3 regions of the Neobacillus sp. KR4-4 genome follow, and region 2 is predicted to be linked to each of the others. Evidence: predicted binding sites of a transcription regulator. Region 2 holds the regulator's gene; each other region holds the start of a gene.
The links. Region 2 encodes LexA, which represses DNA repair genes until DNA is damaged. Its sites were predicted from a motif close to CGAACATATGTTCG; they were not measured.
Positions count from the first base shown of each region.

Region 1: uvrB (excinuclease ABC subunit UvrB) is a predicted target of LexA. The motif match lies at 4,470-4,483, and genes of this name have one in related genera.
Region 3: ACE198_RS14815 (YhjD family protein) is a predicted target of LexA. The motif match lies at 3,810-3,823, and genes of this name have one in related genera.

Region 1 covers NZ_JBHHJU010000006.1:117,444-124,222, forward strand. The annotation lists gene uvrA (excinuclease ABC subunit UvrA) at 1-2,344, opposite strand, end outside; gene uvrB (excinuclease ABC subunit UvrB) at 2,352-4,331, opposite strand; gene ACE198_RS08710 (DUF2198 family protein) at 4,537-4,776, opposite strand; gene panF (sodium/pantothenate symporter) at 4,881-6,332, opposite strand; gene ACE198_RS08720 (YhdT family protein) at 6,329-6,613, opposite strand; gene ACE198_RS08725 (cation diffusion facilitator family transporter) at 6,770-6,779, opposite strand, start outside.
Region 2 covers NZ_JBHHJU010000003.1:288,672-295,450, reverse strand. The annotation lists gene sirA (sporulation inhibitor of replication protein SirA) at 1-408, opposite strand, end outside; gene tkt (transketolase) at 655-2,661, opposite strand; gene ACE198_RS04905 (DUF896 domain-containing protein) at 2,839-3,069, opposite strand; gene ACE198_RS04900 (YneB family resolvase-like protein) at 3,148-3,795, opposite strand; gene yneA (cell division suppressor protein YneA) at 3,808-4,134, opposite strand; gene lexA (transcriptional repressor LexA) at 4,294-4,917, shown strand; gene ACE198_RS04885 (DUF4257 domain-containing protein) at 5,117-5,407, shown strand; gene ACE198_RS04880 (hypothetical protein) at 5,477-5,731, opposite strand; gene glnA (type I glutamate--ammonia ligase) at 6,021-6,779, opposite strand, start outside.
Region 3 covers NZ_JBHHJU010000013.1:54,557-61,335, forward strand. The annotation lists gene ACE198_RS14790 (AzlC family ABC transporter permease) at 1-532, shown strand, start outside; gene ACE198_RS14795 (AzlD domain-containing protein) at 522-830, shown strand; gene ACE198_RS14800 (M48 family metallopeptidase) at 961-2,232, shown strand; gene ACE198_RS14805 (IDEAL domain-containing protein) at 2,398-2,634, opposite strand; gene ACE198_RS14810 (competence protein ComK) at 2,795-3,397, shown strand; gene ACE198_RS14815 (YhjD family protein) at 3,418-3,783, opposite strand; gene ACE198_RS14820 (LCP family protein) at 4,055-4,990, shown strand; gene ACE198_RS14825 (TVP38/TMEM64 family protein) at 5,033-5,698, shown strand; gene lepB (signal peptidase I) at 5,688-6,242, shown strand; gene addB (helicase-exonuclease AddAB subunit AddB) at 6,589-6,779, shown strand, end outside.

The sequences.
Region 1 (6,779 bases), on a different contig from region 2:
TCTTCCCTTTGTACTTTACTTCTAACGTTTCACGGTTATAACGTTTGCCATGGCAAATTTCGCAAGGTACATACACATCTGGTAAGAAGTGCATTTCAATTTTAATGATTCCATCGCCGCGGCAGGCCTCACAGCGGCCGCCCTTCACATTAAAACTGAAGCGTCCCTTTTTATAACCGCGGACCTTCGCCTCGTTTGTGTTCGCAAACACATCACGAACATCATCAAAAACACCCGTATATGTTGCTGGGTTCGAACGCGGTGTTCGGCCAATTGGTGATTGATCGATGTCAATGACTTTCTCTAAATAATCGATGCCTTTAATACTCTTATGTTCACCAGGCTTTGTTTTTGCATGATGAAGCTTTTGGGCAAGGGATTTATGTAAGATCTCGTTAATAAGGGTACTCTTCCCAGAACCAGACACACCTGTGATTGCAATAAACATCCCAAGTGGCAGCTTCACATTGACATTTTTTAAATTGTTTTCCGATGCACCCTTGATTTCAATAAAGCGGCCATCCGGCTTGCGTCGTTCTAAGGGAAGCGGGATAAACTTCTTCCCGGATAAGTATTGACCTGTTAATGAATGGGGGTCTGCCATGACTTCGGCTGGTGTTCCAGCAGAAACGATTTCTCCGCCATGAACCCCGGCACCCGGACCGATATCAATCAGGTAATCGGCCGCAATCATCGTGTCCTCATCATGCTCAACCACAATCAAAGTGTTGCCGATATCGCGCATATTTTGCAGCGTTCCAATTAAGCGGTCATTATCCCGCTGATGTAATCCAATCGACGGTTCATCCAAAATATAGAGAACACCAGTTAAACGCGAACCGATTTGTGTGGCTAAGCGAATCCGCTGGGCCTCCCCGCCTGACAGCGTACCAGCTGTCCTGCTCAATGTTAAATAATCGAGACCGACATTAATTAAGAAGCCAAGCCGCTCACTGATTTCATTGAAGATCAGTTTAGCAATTTGCATTTCTTTATCGGAAAGCGTTAATTCTGCAAAAAATTGATTGGCCTCTTCAATGGAAAGGTCGGTTATTTGGGCAATATGGCGGCCATTAATAAGGACGGCCAAGGTTTCTTTTTTCAATCGATAGCCCTTACAGGTTGGACATGGTTTTTGACCCATATATTTTTCCATTTGCTCCCGGATATAATCGGAGCTAGTTTCTTTATAACGACGCTCCACATTTCGGATAACGCCCTCAAATTCAATATTCCCCTCGCGGACTTGACCAAAATCATTTTCATAGCGGAAATAGATTTTTTCACGGCCGCCTCCATAGAGAACTTTTTCCAAAAGGTGCTCCGGGATATCCTTCACAGGAATATTCATATCTACACCGAAGTGATCACATACTGCCTCAAGCAGCTGTGGGTAGTACTGTGAGCTGGTCGGTTCCCACGGCGCAATCGCATGCTCCTTCAGTGTCAAGTCGCGGTTGGGGATGACAAGTTCCACATCGACTTCGAGCTTAGAACCGAGTCCGTCACATTCAGGGCAGGCACCAAACGGACTATTGAACGAAAACATCCGCGGCTCTAGTTCTCCAATCGAAAAACCACAATGCGGACAGGCATGATTTTCACTGAACAACAGTTCTTCTTGCCCAATCACATCGACGATGACCTTTCCTTCGCCTAGTTTTAGTGCCGTTTCGAGAGAATCAGCAATCCGTGCTGAGACCCCTTCCTTGACGACAATCCGGTCAATAATAACTTCAATCGAATGCTTTTTATTTTTCTCTAACTCAATCTCATCGCCAAGGTCGAGCATTTCCCCGTCGACACGGACGCGGACAAAGCCTTGTTTTTTAATGTCTTCGAGCACCTTCACATGCGTTCCCTTTCGGCCTGACACCACCGGGGCTAGGATTTGCATTTTGGTCCGTTCGGGGTATTCTAAAATCCGGTCAACCATCTGCTCAATCGTCTGTGAGGAGATTTCAATTCCATGGATTGGACACGTTGGATGCCCGACCCTTGCATATAATAAACGCAAATAATCATAGATTTCTGTCACCGTACCGACCGTCGAACGGGGGTTACGGCTTGTTGTTTTTTGATCGATGGAGATTGCCGGGGAGAGACCCTCAATGGCATCCACATCCGGTTTATCCATCTGGCCTAGAAATTGCCGTGCATAGGCAGAAAGGGATTCGACGTATCGTCTTTGCCCCTCGGCATAAATCGTATCAAAGGCGAGCGAGGACTTCCCAGACCCGGAAAGTCCTGTTAAGACAACAAGCTTATCTCTCGGAATGGTGACATCAATATTTTTCAAATTGTGGGCTCTAGCGCCTTTCACAATCAGTTTTTCCATTGCCATTTATACGTCATCCTTCCGCTTTCAATTCCAAAATTAAATCACGAAGCTCAGCCGCCCGTTCGAAATTAAGCGCTTTGGCTTCGACCTTCATTTCTTTTTCCATTGTGGCAATTAATTTTTCTCTTTCTTTCTTGTTCATCTTACTAAATGATGCCGCTGGTTTGTAATCTTCCTGCTCCTCAGCAGCATGTGTAGCACGGATGACGTCACGAATATCTTTTTGAATCGTCATTGGGACAATTCCATGCTTTTGGTTGTACTCTTCTTGGATGGCACGGCGGCGCCTTGTTTCTGTGATCGCTAATTCCATGGAATTCGTGATCTTGTCAGCGTACATGATGACATGTCCCTGGGCATTCCGAGCGGCTCGGCCAATCGTTTGGATTAACGAACGTTCCGAACGAAGGAAGCCTTCTTTGTCGGCATCAAGGATGGCTATCAGTGATACCTCTGGGATGTCCAACCCTTCCCTCAGTAAGTTTATCCCGATGAGAACATCGTATTTTCCAAGACGCAGCTCCCGAATAATTTCAATCCGCTCGAGCGTCTTTACCTCCGAATGCAGATATTGTACTTTAATTCCGATTTCCTTCAAGTAATCTGTTAGATCTTCGGACATTTTTTTCGTCAAGGTGGTCACAAGGACACGTTCATTTCTCCGTATCCGTTCGTGAATTTCGCCAATCAAGTCATCAATTTGCCCTTCAATTGGACGAACCTCAATCGTAGGGTCTAATAGTCCTGTCGGGCGGATAATTTGTGAAACCATTTCCGGTGTATGTTCCAACTCGTACGGCCCAGGTGTCGCCGAAACATAGATGATATTGTGAATATGCTTTTCAAACTCATCAAACATTAACGGCCGGTTATCAAGGGCCGATGGCAGACGAAAGCCGTGATCCACAAGGACCTGTTTCCGCGCTTTATCTCCATTAAACATACCTCTCACTTGCGGCAAAGTAACATGCGACTCGTCAATCACCATCAAAAAGTCCTTTGGAAAATAGTCAAGCAAGGTATATGGAGTGGATCCTGCTTCTCTTAACGTTAAATGGCGTGAATAATTCTCAATCCCTGAGCAAAAGCCCATTTCCCGCATCATTTCCAGGTCATAGCGTGTCCTTTGTTCAAGACGCTGGGCTTCGAGCAATTTATTGTCCTCGCGCAGTTCTTCGAGACGTACTTCTAGTTCTTTTTCAATATTTTCAATCGCAATTCTCAGCTTTTCTTCCCTTGTAACGAAGTGGGAGGCAGGGAAAATCGCGACATGTTCCCGTTCACCCATAATCTCGCCTGTGAGCGCATCGACTTCTCGAATTCGATCGATTTCATCACCAAAAAACTCGACACGAAGGCAATGCTCGTCACGAGAAGCAGGGAAAATCTCGACCACATCGCCACGGACACGGAAGGTTCCCCGCTTGAAGTCAATATCATTTCGGTCATATTGGATATCGACTAAACGACGTAACAGCTGATTGCGCTCTATTTCCATTCCTGTTCGAAGCGATAGCACCATTTCTCGATATTCTTCCGGAGAACCCAAACCATAAATACAAGAAACCGAGGCAATTACGATCACATCTTTCCGTTCGAAGAGGGAAGATGTCGCTGAGTGGCGCAATTTATCAATTTCATCATTGATACTGGCATCTTTTTCAATGAATGTATCCGTCTGTGGAACGTAAGCTTCTGGCTGAAAGTAGTCATAGTAACTGACAAAATATTCAACCGCATTGTTTGGAAAAAATTCTTTGAACTCACTGTAGAGCTGTCCAGCGAGGGTCTTGTTATGAGCGATAATAAGCGTTGGTTTATTTACCTCTTTAATCACATTTGAAATTGTAAATGTTTTTCCCGTACCTGTCGCACCAAGCAATGTCTGTTCTTTTTTATTATTCTTGAGCCCGTCAACTAATTGTCTGATCGCCTCCGGCTGATCCCCTTGCGGCGAGTATTTTGATACTAATTCAAATTGATCTTTCACAAATCTTCCCTCCCGTAAAATCAATCACTTTTCAGCATATGTACCTTGTTATGGACCGGGATGGATGCTTTCAAGTGTATCCTCTCAAATTCATATCTACATTTTACCACATTCCCCTAAAAACAAACCAATAATATGCGAACGAATATTCGATTTCATTAAAAAAGCCTGTCATTTTACTGACAGACTTGGTTTGTTTCAATGCTTAGGTCTTCTTCAATGCCCTTTGCCTCATTTTATCAGCCAGCCAAAAACCGGCAGTTAACGAAAAAGCATCCACCACGATAATCATAAACGTGTTGGTATAACCTTTATATACTGAAGTGGCAATGAGAGCCACAGTCAAGATGAGCCCAATCACTCGATTGTAAGTGACACGTGTAAAAAGCAAGACGAGCAGCCCTGGAAGAATAAGCGCTGAGAAAATTCGAATAACGGTTTCCAATGAGTACACCTCATTCAATTCATACTATTCATTTATTCTAAAAATTAATTTACAAAATTGCAACATATATGATAGTTGAAACGGCCATACCAAAGATCTTTTGCTTATTTTTCCATACTCACATGCAATTCCCCTTCTTTGGGCTGAGTAAACAGGCTAGTGACTACAAAGCCAAGTAGTGAAAGGAGAATAGGGAAGACCACTGTGTGAAACCCGAATGGATTCGGATAAAATTGATCTAATAAAATATAGGACCCCATCCCTAAAATCATTGAAGTGATAGCCCCATGTTTATTGCCCTTACTCCAATATAGTCCTAAAACCACTGGCCAAATAAAGACCGACTCAAGCCCTCCAAAAGAAAATAGATTCAGCCAAACAATCAAATCTGGCGGACTTAAGGAGAACAATATGACAATAATTCCAATGATTGCAGTCACACTAAAACTAACCTTTTTCACAAGATCATTCCCTGCGTCCGGCTTGATGTAATTTAAATAGACATCTTTCACTAAAGCAGAGCTAACTAAAATCAATAAGGCATCCACAGTCGACATAATGGCTGCCATTGGCGCAGCAAGAACAATACCTGCCGCATATGGCGGCAGTACTTTCATCGATAACATCGGCATAACCGTATCCCCAATTTTCACACCTGGGAGAACGGGTCTGGCGAACACGCCAATGAGATGCATACCAAGCATGATAAACCCGACCACAATGGTTCCAATAATAATCGCACTGTGCATCGCCTTTGAATTTTTATAGGACATCGCTCGGACGGCAATTTGCGGCAAACCGACGACACCAATCCCTACTAAAATCCAAAAGGAAGAAACGAAGGTTGGTGTCAAACTCCGCTCAGCCCCAAAGGGACTGATTAAATTAGGATTTTCTGCTGCCAAGTCTGAGATAATCTTTGGGATTCCTCCACCAGCCTTAATCGTTGCGATTAAAAGGATTAATGTTCCTCCAAACATAACCACCCCTTGGATGGTATCCGTAATGGCAACCGCTCGAAAGCCGCCGACAATCACAAAGACGAGAACCGAAAAGGCAAAGATTAATAGAGCGGTCGTGTAGGGTAATCCTGTTAAACTTTCTACCAAACGTGCTCCGCCAATCCATTGCGCGGTCATCGATGAAAATAGAAAAATAATGATACTCGCTGCTGACATTAATACCACTGCTTTACTTTTGTACCTCTCTTTTAAAAAGTCAATCAGGGTGATGGCTTTGTATTGACGAGAAATAATGGCAAACTTCTTACCTAGGACCATTAATGTAAAATATCCAGTGGCTAATTGGGCCATGGCTAGGAGAACCCAGCCTAATCCTTGCGTATAAGCTACACCTGGACCACCGATGAAACTGCTGGCACTGCCATATGTCGCCACCATCGTCATTGCCAATATGAAACCGCCCATTTGACGTTCCCCTAGAAAGTACTCCTCTAAGAATGAATGAGATTTAATGACAAATTTATTTGACCACATGCCAACAGCAAAGATAATGAATAAGAAAATTAAAAGAGGCGTAATGACGGCCCAATTCATTTGATTTCCCCCTCTTCCTCGTCAAAGGGAACATCCTTGAATAATACCTTTACCGTAAAAATAACGAGAATAACCATCAAAACAAAACCTACGATACAACTATAAAAAAACCAAGCCGGCAACCCCCATATGTATGTGTAATTTTCTACTTTGGTTGAACCGAGGCCATAGGCAAAGCCGTACCACCAAAGAAAATTAATTAAAACAAGGATTATTCCAATCACAGCTTCCCTGTGAGCAATTTTGAAACGCTTGTCTTGTGGATAACCACTTTTCTCCATTGTCTTCCTCCTAGCTGAAAACTCATCTGTCATATTCATGTTATTTTTAACTTATAAAGAAAAAATAACCAACCTAATCCTAAATGAAAATGAACAAACACGCAAAGAAAAAAACCTATCTGTTTTGCGGATAGGTTTTTGGGAAGGATGTATTATTTAATTACAT
Region 2 (6,779 bases):
CCAGCCATATCTTTGATGTTCAAGGTCAAGCGCTAAAAAAGAAGACTCGCATTTTCTTAATACTTCAAAAAAGGCAGTCTCGGCTTCATAGCTTCCTTGTGCATCAATAGTAATTAAGTCTTGGAATACCTCTAACTTTGCCGTACTTAGTTTTCCGCTTAATTCCATCGAATATGCACCATTTTCAGCTTTAAAACCCTTGATTTTTCCAAGTTGCTTTAGAATAAGCTGATGAATCTTTAGCGCCTCGACTTTTCTGGTTATATAGGAAATTTGTTTTTGGGTTATAAATTTAAATTCACCGTTTGCTTTATGATTCTCTTGAAAAAGCTGAAAAAACAATCGCTCTCTTCCGAAGTAATGGGTCGCAAATTCATCTTCTATTAAATATAGTTGATATTTTCTCACCACTGTTCTCTCCTTCGTTGGTTACCCTTTTTACTATTATAAAAAAAGACAAGCGAAACTTTTGTCTTACGGCGCCAAAAACTTCCACTATTTTTGTCGATTGTAAGAATTGCAAGCTATTTTTTTATATTTCGGTAGATTTTATGAATTTTCCTGCAGCAATATCTTTGTGCATATTTGTGCAAATATTATCTGCCCCAACAAAAAAAGAGAACGGATAAATCCGCTCTCCTTAAAATTACGATTTTATTTTTGTAAAAGTGCCTTCACACGTGCCACAACGTTATCTACGGTAAATCCGAATTCTTCCATAATCTTTTCTCCTGGTGCAGAAGCTCCAAAATGATCAATCGCTAATACATCGCCTTCGTCACCTGTATATTTGTGCCAGCCAAACGATGAGCCAACTTCAATTCCAAGACGTTTTTTCACACCTCTTGGTAAGACAGAGTCTTTGTATTCTTGGGATTGTTGCTCGAAGCGATCCCATGAAGGCATACTTATGACTGAAGCATGAACCCCTTCTCCTGCAAGTGCTTTTTGAGCTTCCACTGCAAGACTTACTTCAGATCCAGTTGCTAAAAGCAATGCATCTGGAGTTTCTCTTTCAGAAGGAGATACCACATAGGCGCCCTTAGAAACACCCTCATAAGCATTGGTATCAGTATTTTTTAATGTAGGTAAATCCTGACGAGTTAACACAAGTGCAGTTGGTTTGTCTGTTGACTCAACAGCAAGCTTCCATGCTGCCGCTGTTTCGTTTCCATCTGCTGGGCGAATGACTGAAATTCCTGACATTGCACGTAATGCCGCCAATTGTTCTACCGGTTCGTGCGTTGGTCCATCTTCCCCAACAGCAATACTATCATGCGTAAATACATAGGTAACAGGTAATCCCATTAACGCAGCTAGTCGAATCGCTGGACGTAAGTAATCAGAGAAAACAAAGAATGTTCCGCCAAAAACTTTTACTCCGCCATGAAGAGCGATCCCGTTCATTGCAGCACCCATTCCAAATTCACGAACACCAAACCAGATATTGCGGCCTTCATAAGATCCTGGCATAAAGTCTTTCGTACCTTTGATCATCGTTTTATTAGAGCCTGCAAGGTCTGCTGAGCCCCCAATAAAAATAGGTAGATTTTTAGCAATGCCATTAATTACTTCACCTGATGAGGCACGGCTTGCAAGGCTTTTCCCTTCACTATAAACAGGGATATCCTTGTCCCAACCCTCTGGAAGTTCATTATTTAATGCTTGCTCAAGCTGAGCTGCTAATTCAGGGTATTCATTTTTATATTGAGCGAAAAGGTCATTCCACTCTTTTTCCTTTTTCTCACCATTTTCAACGATAAGCTTTTGGAAGTTATCATAGACTTCTTGTGGTACATGGAAATCTTCTTCAAAAGTCCATTTATAGGATTCTTTAGTAAGTTTTAATTCATCAGCACCAAGTGGTGAACCATGGACACCTGATGTACCCGCACGATTTGGAGAACCATAACCGATTACTGTTCTTACTTCAATCATTGTTGGTCGTTCTAAATCATTTCTTGATTCTTCAAGCGCTTTTGCGATTTCCTCGAGATTGTTTCCGTCCTCCACACGAAGATATTGCCAGCCGTAGGATAGGAAGCGATCTTTGACACTTTCTGAAAAAGACTTATTTAAATCACCATCTAGAGAGATATCATTTGAATCATAAAGGACCACTAATCTTCCTAGTTTCAAGTGCCCCGCGAGTGAAGCTGCCTCTGCAGAAACACCTTCCATCAAATCTCCATCTCCACAAATACTGTATGTAAAATGGTTCACAAGTTCATACTTATCTTTATTATAAACACTTGCAACATGGCGTTCTGCCATTGCCATTCCCACTGCCATTGCAATCCCTTGTCCAAGTGGACCAGTTGTTGCTTCTACACCTTCAGTGTGGCCGTATTCAGGGTGACCAGGTGTTTTTGAGCCCCATTGACGGAATTGTTTTAAGTCATCCATGCTTAAATTGAAACCAGACAAGTGAAGCATGCTGTATAACAACGCTGACCCATGTCCAGCAGATAAAACAAAACGATCACGGTTAAACCAACGTGGATTCTTCGGATTTTGGTTCATGAAACGAGTCCATAAAGTATACGCCATTGGCGCTGCACCCATTGGCATCCCTGGGTGTCCAGAGTTTGCTTTCTCGATTGCATCAATCGAAAGAGTTCGGATCGAGGTAACTGATAAATCATCAATAGTATTAAACATGAATTACATCCTTTCCTAATGACTAGGTACTAAGTACATTTCAATTTTATATTGATACTGTGGTTTATTCAACAAATAGCATAATAATAAAGAACAAAATCCGCTTTATTTTTTAGTTTGACTCAGAAAATGCCGCTCTATGTAAAAAAGGGATACAAAAATTGTATCCCTGAATTTTTAGTGAAGTGTATTTTTTTTCCTAGCTTTGATTTTTTCTGGTGTGACATCATTTCCCTTAGGATCAATAAACTTAGTGTTGGTAAGGGTATCAAGCATATTAGAACGAAATGCTGCCAAATATTCGCTTCTTAATTTTGATTGTTCTTTGGCTTCTGTTTCAGTCAATCCCGTTGCTTTAGCTTTTCTTGCCAACTCGTTAATTCTAGCCATTTTTTCTTTGGATAGCATGGAGTAAACCTTCCTTTCTACCTGTTTACATGACACCTGATTTTACTAAAAAAAAAACCTAATGACAAGGCAAAAGGTTTACTCTTCTTGTGATTCGATATATTCTTGGTATCTTCTATGTACGGTTGCCTTTGAGATGTTATAACCAAAACCTCTCAAAGTGGCAGCAATTTCAGCAAAAATTAATCCATTCTTTCTTAGCCGGACAATTTCTTCTACCGGTACTTCAATTTTTTCACGTCCGGAACCTTCACCAAGATTTTTTAAGTTTTTTTCAGGTTTATAACCATTCTGAACAGCTCGCTTCATGCCGCGCTTAATTTTTGCATTATGAAGTTTACGTTGATATTCCTCCACCATACCAACAATTTTTAAAACCATGGAATCTGATTCTGACAGCTGTAATTCTCCACTTTGAGAGATACTATAAAGTTTAATATTTTCTTTTAAAATGCAGTGCAAAATCGCTATTTTAGCGTTACCTCTACCAAGTCGGGTTTCGTCCTGGATTAAGACCGCATGAACTTGATCATCTTTAATACGCTCTAATAATTGAAAGATCCCTTCCCGGTCGAATTCGTAGCCACTTGCCTTTTCTTTAATTACACTATCAATTTCAAATTGATAGGAATGAGCAAGTTGTGTTAATTCCTCTTCTTGGCGCTTTAATGATGTTTCTTGTGTTTCTTTGTTGGTGCTAACACGGCAGTATATGATTGCTTTCATTGTTATTCCTTTCTATTCACTCACAGCACTAGCTAATTCTTGTGTTGTTAAACCCTTTTCGTTACTCACTGGAATAATAATTTCTTCACCAGGAAAAATTAGGTCTTCATCAATTTCATTATGCTTTTTTATCCAAGAAACAAATTCCTGGTTTGATAAAGAATGTTGTTCGGAATATTGGTCAGAGATTTCCCAAAGTGAATCTCCTTCTGAAATCGTAATCTTTAAATACTTATCTTGATCATTTGAATGATGTTGAAAAGATAATATGAAGGAAAGTGAACAGCTTAAAATAATTAGAATAATAGCATAGGAGTATTTGTTCCATAATTTTTTCATATAAAAAACACCTCTACTAAGAATATACGTTCGTTTTATTAATATGATTATAAAACGAACGTTTGTTTGTTGTCAACTATTTTTCGAACTTATGTTTGTATAAAAAACACGAACATGGTATAATAAAGACAACAAAAACCAGACGAGGTGGATTTTATCATGGCTAAAATATCAAAGCGGCAGCAGGATATATTAGACTTCATTAAAAGTGAGGTTAAGAGTAAAGGATATCCCCCTTCCGTAAGAGAAATTGGAGAAGCAGTTGGACTTGCATCCAGCTCCACTGTTCACGGTCATTTAGCAAGGCTGGAAAGCAAGGGACTGATTAGACGGGATCCAACCAAACCAAGAGCAATTGAAATATTAGAAGCAGATGCTGCAGCACATATACCAAGAAATGCAGTAGTAAATGTTCCCGTAGTAGGTAAAGTAACTGCAGGATTACCAATTACAGCTATTGAAAATGTCGAAGAGTTTTTCCCGCTCCCAGAAAGTCTTGCACCTGCAGATGAACAGGTTTTCATGCTAGAAATCATGGGTGAGAGTATGATAGAAGCTGGGATACTAGATGGGGACTACGTCATTGTGAAACAGCAGCCAACTGCGAATAACGGTGATATCGTTGTAGCAATGACCGAGGAAGATGAAGCCACCTGTAAAAGATTTTTTAAAGAAAAAGATTACATACGCCTGCAGCCAGAAAATTCTACAATGGACCCTATTATTCTAAGGAATATTTCAATTCTAGGAAAAGTTATTGGCGTTTATCGGCATATTCATTAATAAGGAGCTTGCACAACTGTGCATGCTTTTTTTATGTCGTATTATTGGGAAAATTTTTCATTTTTATCATATCATGTATATTATATAGTGAAAATTCAGTATTTTTACTCATGTCCATGTTGTAAATGTTTGATATAATTGAACTACACCAAGATTTACCTTAGGTCCAAAAAATTAGGCTTAAGGAGGTTGAGAAACCGTGTTAGCCGACATTATTTTCTCTATTGTAATTGGTGGAACTGTTGGCATTGTTGGACATGTTCGTAAGAACGGAAAAATTATCATGCCAAGGAAAACAAAAAGATTCATTTATCTCGGCTTTTTAGAAGAGTTGCTCCTAGGTGCGGTTGCTGCGCTTCTCCTCGTTCTATATACAGCTCCAAATTCAACGGTGGAAACTATCTTTTTTTCAATCATCGCAGGAATTGGTGGTGATGCCGTTCTTTCTAAAATTAAGCTACTTAATCAGAGTGAAAAGAATAATGAATAAATCGAGAGAAACGCCATGATACTATTCGTATTATGGCGTTTCTTTTACCAATGAAGACTGTTTATTTGATTATTTTGCTATCCGTGCCTGTATTTCAGATAATTTCACCTTAAAAAACGCTTTGTAAACTTCTGTATCCGCTTCCTTAAATACGGAATGGCTCACATAATCTCCTTTTAACGTTCTACGTTCCTCATCAAATAGAAAACATTCCTGACCTTTGGCTCCTGACTCTAGCAAACTTAATATAAGGTCCGGTTTCTTATACGTCTTTTCACGAAGTATTTCTTGGGTTTGAGCATTACAAATTTGCAGTTTATACAATTAGAGCACCTCCCAAATGTTTTCAAGTTAATCATATAATATATATGAGTAGCAGAAGGAAGATAATTGTGAATTTTTCAAGAAATAAAGGAAAATTATAGATATCGTTGAGGATTGACGACCTAATTTAGACGTTATAAGTAATTTAGATCGTCAATCGGGGCTATTGGCGACCGTAGTTTGATAGAAAAAGGAATTTGGGGCGTCAATCAATGGACTGCTTCCAAATCTAACTTGATAAATCACAACAAAAAAACCCTGTCACTACAAGCGACAGGGTTTACTGATATTAATACATGCTCATATATTGATCGCGTTCCCATTGGTGAACGACTGTGCGGAACATATCCCACTCGATTTCTTTTGCCTCAACAAAGTGTTCCATAATGTGCTCGCCTAGACCAGCCACGATTACTTCATCAGCTTTTAATTGATCTAATGCTTGAGCTAATGTAGCAGGAAGATCGATGATGCCTTCTTCGATTCTTTCTTCTTTGCTCATTACATAGATGTTTCTATCAACTGGTGCTGGAGGAGTTAATTGGTTTTTAATTCCGTCTAAACCGGCTTTTAGAAGAACAGCCATTGCAAGGTATGGATTAGCAGATGGATCAACGCTTCTTACTTCCACACGAGTACTTAATCCACGTGAAGCAGGAATACGAATTAATGGTGAACGGTTTCTAGCTGACCAAGCTACATAGCATGGAGCTTCATAGCCAGGAACAAGACGCTTATAAGAGTTTACTGTTGGGTTGGTAACCGCAGTAAAGGCTGGAGCGTGCTTTAGAATTCCGGCGATAAATTGACGAGCTGTATCGCTCATTTCTAAGTCGCCGCTTGGCTGATAGAATGCATTTTCTCCATTTTTAAATAATGAAAGGTTCATGTGCATGCCAGATCCATTAACTCCGTATAAAGGTTTTGGCATGAATGTTGCGTGCAAGCCATGTTTACGAGCGATGGTTTTAACAACTAATTTAAACGTTTGGATTTGGTCACATGCAGTTAATGCATCAGCATATTTAAAATCAATTTCGTGCTGACC
Region 3 (6,779 bases), on a different contig from region 2:
TCTGATCGCCTATGGTACAGGAATATTTGAAATTATTTTAACAACGTTTATTGTAAATATTCGTCATTTCCTAATGAGTACATCCTTGAATGAAAAAGTTGAAGAGGACCATCTAATTAATAAGTTAATTTATTCATTTGGGATAACGGATGAAACATTTTCAGTGGTTGCTACAAAAGAGGGACCGGCGGCAACTGGCTTTTTATTTGGTGTTATCTCGGTATCATATTCTAGTTGGGTAGTTTTTTCTGGACTGGGTCATTTGATTGGAGCTAACCTGCCTCAAACCCTGCAGGAAAGCATGGGGGTCGCGCTATATGCCATGTTTATTGGACTTCTAGTCCCATCCATGAAAAAAAGCGTAAAGGTAGTATTTCTAGCAGTACTAGGCGCGATATTTAATTCGATTTTTACCATTGGAGACCTCATGGCTCAAGGCTGGGCAATTGTTACCGCAACCATTTTATCAGCCGTCATTATCGAATCAGTTGAAGTAATTAAAAGGAATCGGAGTGTAAGAAATGAAAGCTGAAATCGTTTGGATGATTCTTGGGATGGGTTTGGTTACATATATACCGCGTATGATGCCTTTTGTTTTATTTAAAGGGAAAGAACTGCCTCCTTTTATTCAAGGAGTTCTAAAAAATGTTCCTTATGCTACACTAGGGGCTTTAATTTTCCCAGCGATTATTTTTATTCAGAAGGAAGATATCTGGTATGGGGTAATAGGGGCAGTAGCTGCTTTTATTGCGGCAATATTAGGGGCTAATGTCATCGTAGTAGTCATTGGATCTATCGCTGTTCTATCCATATATTCATATCTTATGTAAGTCGGTATTTAAAACCGGCTTTTTTATTATCTAGGCTCCAGTGCCGAAACACTTGCATTTTAATTGTTCTAATTTGTCCTTTTTTAACTAAACTAAGTATAGAGAGTTTGTACAAAAAGGGGGATAAATCGTGGCGAGAAAAATGGGAGTCTATGCGGTCGTGGGCTACATTCTATATGGATTGATTATTTATTGGTATTTATTCTATTTTGCTGATTCGAGCCTTCCATTTGAATATGAAGGGTCGAGGGCGGACCCGTCCACCTTTTTGAATGGAAGGGAACTTATGTTGAGTGAGGAGTACTCCAAAATAAGAAATTTATTATTTTTCTTATCTACTCCCTTAGAATGGCTCATTTACTTCTTAATATTATTATTCGGTTTATCTAAAGCAATCAAGAATTGGGCTGAAAACTCCACTAAGTATAAACTGCTGCAAACAGCTATATATTTGATTTGGTTATCTGTTTTCGCTTATTTGGCGACATTTCCATTAAGCTATATTAGTTTTAATTTATCAAAAACCTATAATATTTCGACCCAGTCGTTTGCTTCCTGGATGAAAGATGAGGTAATAGATTTTTGGCTTAATTATGGGACCTGGCTGATCATTGTCCCGGTATTATACTGGTTGATGAAGAAAAGTCAAAAACGCTGGTGGCTGTATGGGTGGCTTTTATCTATTCCATTTACATTATTTATGATGTTTCTCCAGCCAGTTGTGATTGACCCGTTATATAATGACTTTTATCCTTTAAAAGATAAAGCATTGGAAACAAAAATCTTGACACTGGCCGAAAGGGCTCAAATTCCAGCTACCCATGTATTTGAAGTGAATAAGTCAGAAGAAACCAATGCTTTAAATGCCTATGTCACGGGGATCGGTTCTAATGCCCGGATTGTCCTATGGGATACTACCTTAAATAAACTATCTGATAATCAAATCTTATTCATAATGGCTCATGAAATGTGCCATTATATAGAAAAACATATTTATTTTGGAATAGCTGGGTACCTTTTGATATCACTGCTTGGTTTGTATTTGACCTATAGAATTATGAATTGGGCAACCAAACGATGGGGCAGCGAATTGAAAATCTCGGATGTAAGAGATATTCGTTCACTTCCATTATTTTTTATGATCCTTTCGATGCTTCTGTTTGCTGCCAGTCCATTTACTAATTTTACTTCTCGTTATCAGGAAACACGCGCCGATAAATATGCGATTGAAATGACTAAAAATTCAGAGGCTGCGATTACTTCTTTTCAGGAATTAACTCGTTCTGGTTTAAGTCAAGTAAATCCGCCGTTATTAGTAAAAATCTTCAGGTATACTCATCCTTCCATGCTTGATCGGATATCGATGCTTGAAGAGTATGAAGTGAACCAAAGGAATAAATAGGTGCCAACATAAAAAGGGCTGAGACATCAATATATGTCTACAGCCTTTTTTGTTACATAAAATTACTCAAAGGAAGTGGAAATATTTTTAAATAGTATGTTCCTTCATTAGACAAGCATTTGATGAAACGAAAAAAGCCGTCAGTCCTGACGGCAGTTAAAGTTTTTACGTTCCAAACTTTTTGTAAATTTCCTTTAGTTGCATGGATAACAGGAGAAATGATTTTTTGTCTCGGGAATCAATGGCCGCGTCGATTTTTTGCAGTAATTTTTCTTTTTCGACTGTTAGCTGAATTTCGGACAACAGCATGTCGATGTATAAATCCTGGACAAAATTCTCTTTCAAGCGATTGCGTTTCATGGCACCAAGTTTCATTAATTCCGTGTATGATTTTTCATTCATGAAAATCACCTCTGATGCTTTTTAAAATTATATGGTTTTTTTTGAAGAATATCATTAATTTTAAAATTTTCAGTTAAATATTTATTTCTCCTAAATTTTGTGAATAATTTAGGAACAGTTCAGAAAAGTAAGGGAATAAAAAACAAGGAGTGTTAAGATAATGATGGATAAAATGAAAAGGGAGTTGAATGAATTGAAGCAAACCGAGATCGAAGATTATGAAATCAATTCACGTACGATGTTTGTAGAACCGGTGGTTTATGGAAGTAAAATTTATTCACGTGTAGTTGAAGTAGAAGATGAATTCTTGTTACCCCTTAAGCCCTTGGATCTGATTAAAAAAAGTTGCAATTATTATGGTGTCGATTACGAAAGCAGGAAAAGAGGTACACGGCTGCTAATTGGTTATTTCCGAAAACTTTCAATTATCATTGAACCAACTTACCACATCTATTTTTTCCCTACAGTTTCGCCGTTAAAACCTGAGTGTATTTGGATAGCATTTGAACATGTGGAATGTTATCGCCGCGTAGCCGCACAAAAGACAATGATCATTTTCCGTAACAAGCAATCACATATATTTCCAGTTCCGGTAAGTACAATAGAAGGACAGATGTTAAGAACATCATTATTAAAAACAAAGCTCATGCAAAGAATAGAAAGTAATGGGAGAAAGTTCTCTAATAAAGCAAATGGACCCCAGTTAATAAATGCTCTAGAAAGCTCCCTAGAGTACGATGCCCATTCGAAGGGTCCCGAATAAGGTTGGTTATTTCTATACAATTAATGGGACAGATGTTTTTTTAATAAGTAGGCCTCCATTATTTCTTGGACCTTATTACGTATCCTTGGGTTAAAGTAATTATGGTTTTCTTCGTAGCCTTTATAAATAAACCTGTATAAAGTAAAAGCATCGTCCCGTTTTTTTTCAATTACTTGAAGTTTATTTTTTTTCATATATTGTTTAACTTCCGCCAATTCCTTCTGAATTTCCTTCATCGTTTCCTCAATCAAATCTAAATAGGGTTGTTTGAGTTTAAAAGGGCTCTTTTCGACAACGGATAAATCCCGGTTTAAGATAATTAGAACCATTGGCAAATACATTGCCTTCTCCATTATGTCTCGATCATCTTCGGGGATTCTGGTCATTTTCAGCCACACCTTTCACTTTTATGGGAACAAATGTTCCTTTTTTATTTTACAAAAAAGGAACATTAAAAGCAATAGGACTATACATAAACAAAACGCGTCATTTGGTCGAGTTTTATTTATTGAAAATTGCAGTTGTTATATGAGAAAGTTTTTATTAATAGAAGGATATCTGATGGGGGAAAATGAATTAAATGAAGAAACCCCTAAAAAGAAAAAACAGTCTTATAAATAGGAGCATAAAAAACATGGATGAATAGGTGATAATCAAATGAGATCTGATAAACATCAAGTGAAGAGAAAGAAACGATGGCCATCAGTGTTACTGATATTCTTACTTTTAATTGGGGCAGTTGCAGGCTATGCTTATTTTCAGTACAAGCAGGGCGTTAACCAATCATTAAAAAAAATTGATAAAAACGCATCAAATGTTGTCTATACCTTCGAAGGGCAAAAAGATCAGTATGGGGGAACGAATATCCTTTTGCTTGGCAGTGATGCAAGAGGAAAAGAAAAGTCTCGCGCAGATACTATCATGATTGTTCATTATAATGAAGACAAAGGAACCTTTAAATTAACCTCAATTATGAGGGACAGTTACCTCGAAATTCCAGGGCATGGTAAACACAAAGTTAATTCAGCATTCGCACGCGGTGGACCAGAATTAATGAGGCAAACAATTAAGCACAATTTTGATATTGACCTTCAATATTATGTCATTGTCGATTTTCAAGGCTTTGTGCAACTTATTGATGAAGCATTCCCAAATGGGGTAGAAATCGATGTAGAGAAAAAAATGTCAAAAAATATTGATGTAACTTTAGAGCCAGGTCTGCAAAAATTAAATGGAGAGGAAATGCTTGGTTATGTCCGCTACCGTCATGATGCTATCGGGGATTTTGGAAGGGTAGAACGTCAACAAAAGGCGGTTAAGGCAATCGGGGATCAATTGATGGGACTGCAAACAATTCCAAAGCTCCCTAAACTGATTGGTGTAGTGACTCCTTATGTGAATACAAATATGAAAACTTCAGACATAACATTTATGGCGAAGGATTTCTTTTCAAATGATCGTGGAAATATTGATACGTTACGAATTCCTGTTGAAAATAGCTATTCAGATGCGCGTATAGCTGGAGAAGGAGCCGTATTAGATATCAATGTTGAAAAAAATAAAGAGGCACTTCATCAATTTATCACAAAGTAATTATTTACACTGCTAATTCGTAAAAAAATGAGGAGAAATAGGATGGATATTGAATCATTAAGAGCATGGTTTACGCTTGAACATATAATGAATTTAATTCGGGAATACCGAGCCCTTGGCCCCATACCTGGCATAATGCTTATTGTCATTGAGGCATTTTTGCCGTTTCTCCCATTGTTTATATTTGTAATGGCTAATGCCAGTGCTTTTGGACTTTGGTTAGGATTTTTATACTCATGGTTCGGTGCTTGTATGGGGGCTATGCTCGTATTTTTACTTGTCAGAAAGTTTGGGCAGCAAAAGTTATTATCTTTCTTGTCCAAGCACCCTCAGGTTCGTAAATTAATGGATTGGCTGGATCGTCATGGATTCGGCCCCCTCTTTTTAATGCTATGTTTTCCATTTACCCCCTCAGCTGTAGTGAATATAGTTGCAGGTCTTTCTAAAATTCGTCTTTCTCAATACATGCTAGCTGTGTGTATCGGGAAGATGGTGATGATATTCACAATTAGTTTTGTAGGCTATGATATCCAGTCATTGCTGACGAAGCCGCTTCGGACTGTTGTAGTATTGCTTATTATATTCATTCTTTGGTTTGTTGGTAAAAGAATTGAGGGCAGAATGAATAAGAGCATGGAAACTGACCATAATGGTGAAATAGATAGAAACTATAAACAGGAGAGACGGAGGAGCGTTAATGAAGATTGAATGGAAAAAGGAAGGCATGGAATGGGCTAAGGCTTTTGCGATTGGAATCATTATTTTTGCTTTTATTCGTACATTTTTCTTTTCAAATTATGTAGTAGAAGGCGAATCAATGATGCCAACGCTTCAGGATGGGAACAAGCTGGTAGTTAATAAGCTGGGTTATCAAGTGGGGGAATTGAATCGATTCGATGTGATTGTTTTTCATGCCAATGAAAAAGAGGATTTTGTCAAACGAATTATTGGCCTGCCAGGTGACAAGATTGAATACCGAAATGACCTATTGTATATTAATGGGCATAAGTATGATGAACCGTTTTTAAATGTGTATAAACAAAAATCTCCTGGAATAAGGATTACTGGTGATTTCAGCTTAAAAGAAATTACCGGTGAAAATACAGTCCCTGACGGAAAATTATTTGTTCTTGGTGATAATCGTTTAGGAAGTTGGGACAGCCGACAATTTGGTTTTATAAACGCTAGTCAAGTAGTAGGGAAAGTCGATTTACGCTACTGGCCATTAAATGAAATGGACGTCCATTTTTAAATAAAGAGATGAAGGCACTATACACGATGAACAATCGTGTTTTTTTGTCTTGGCATGTTAAGCATTATTGATATTAGCACAAGTTGATTGGAGCGGAAGGTGCGAGACTCCTGCGGGAGTACGGGGCAGGGGAGACCCCGCAGGCGCTTAAGCACCGAGGAGGCTCCCCGGCACGCCCGCGAACCGCTCGCACCTGGAGCGGAGATCAACTTCCTGTTATAGAACCGTAGAATTTACCATTTATGGCTTGAATCTGTATATGGGTATTCCAAACGTTTGTGCTTATTTTGTGATAGAATGGGAGATATAAAAGTTTAAGAGTGGTTGTGGAAAGCGAGGTTTTTACATGTCATTAAGAATGGTAATCGGGCGTTCAGGAAGCGGCAAGACTGCTATGTTCATAGAAGAAATAAAGGAGCGGCTGCAAGAAAAGCCAGAAGGTACACCGATCATTTATATTGTTCCTGAACAGATGACTTTTTTATCTGAATATCGCTTGGCAACAGACCCTGCTATCGGCGGAATGATCCGCGCTCA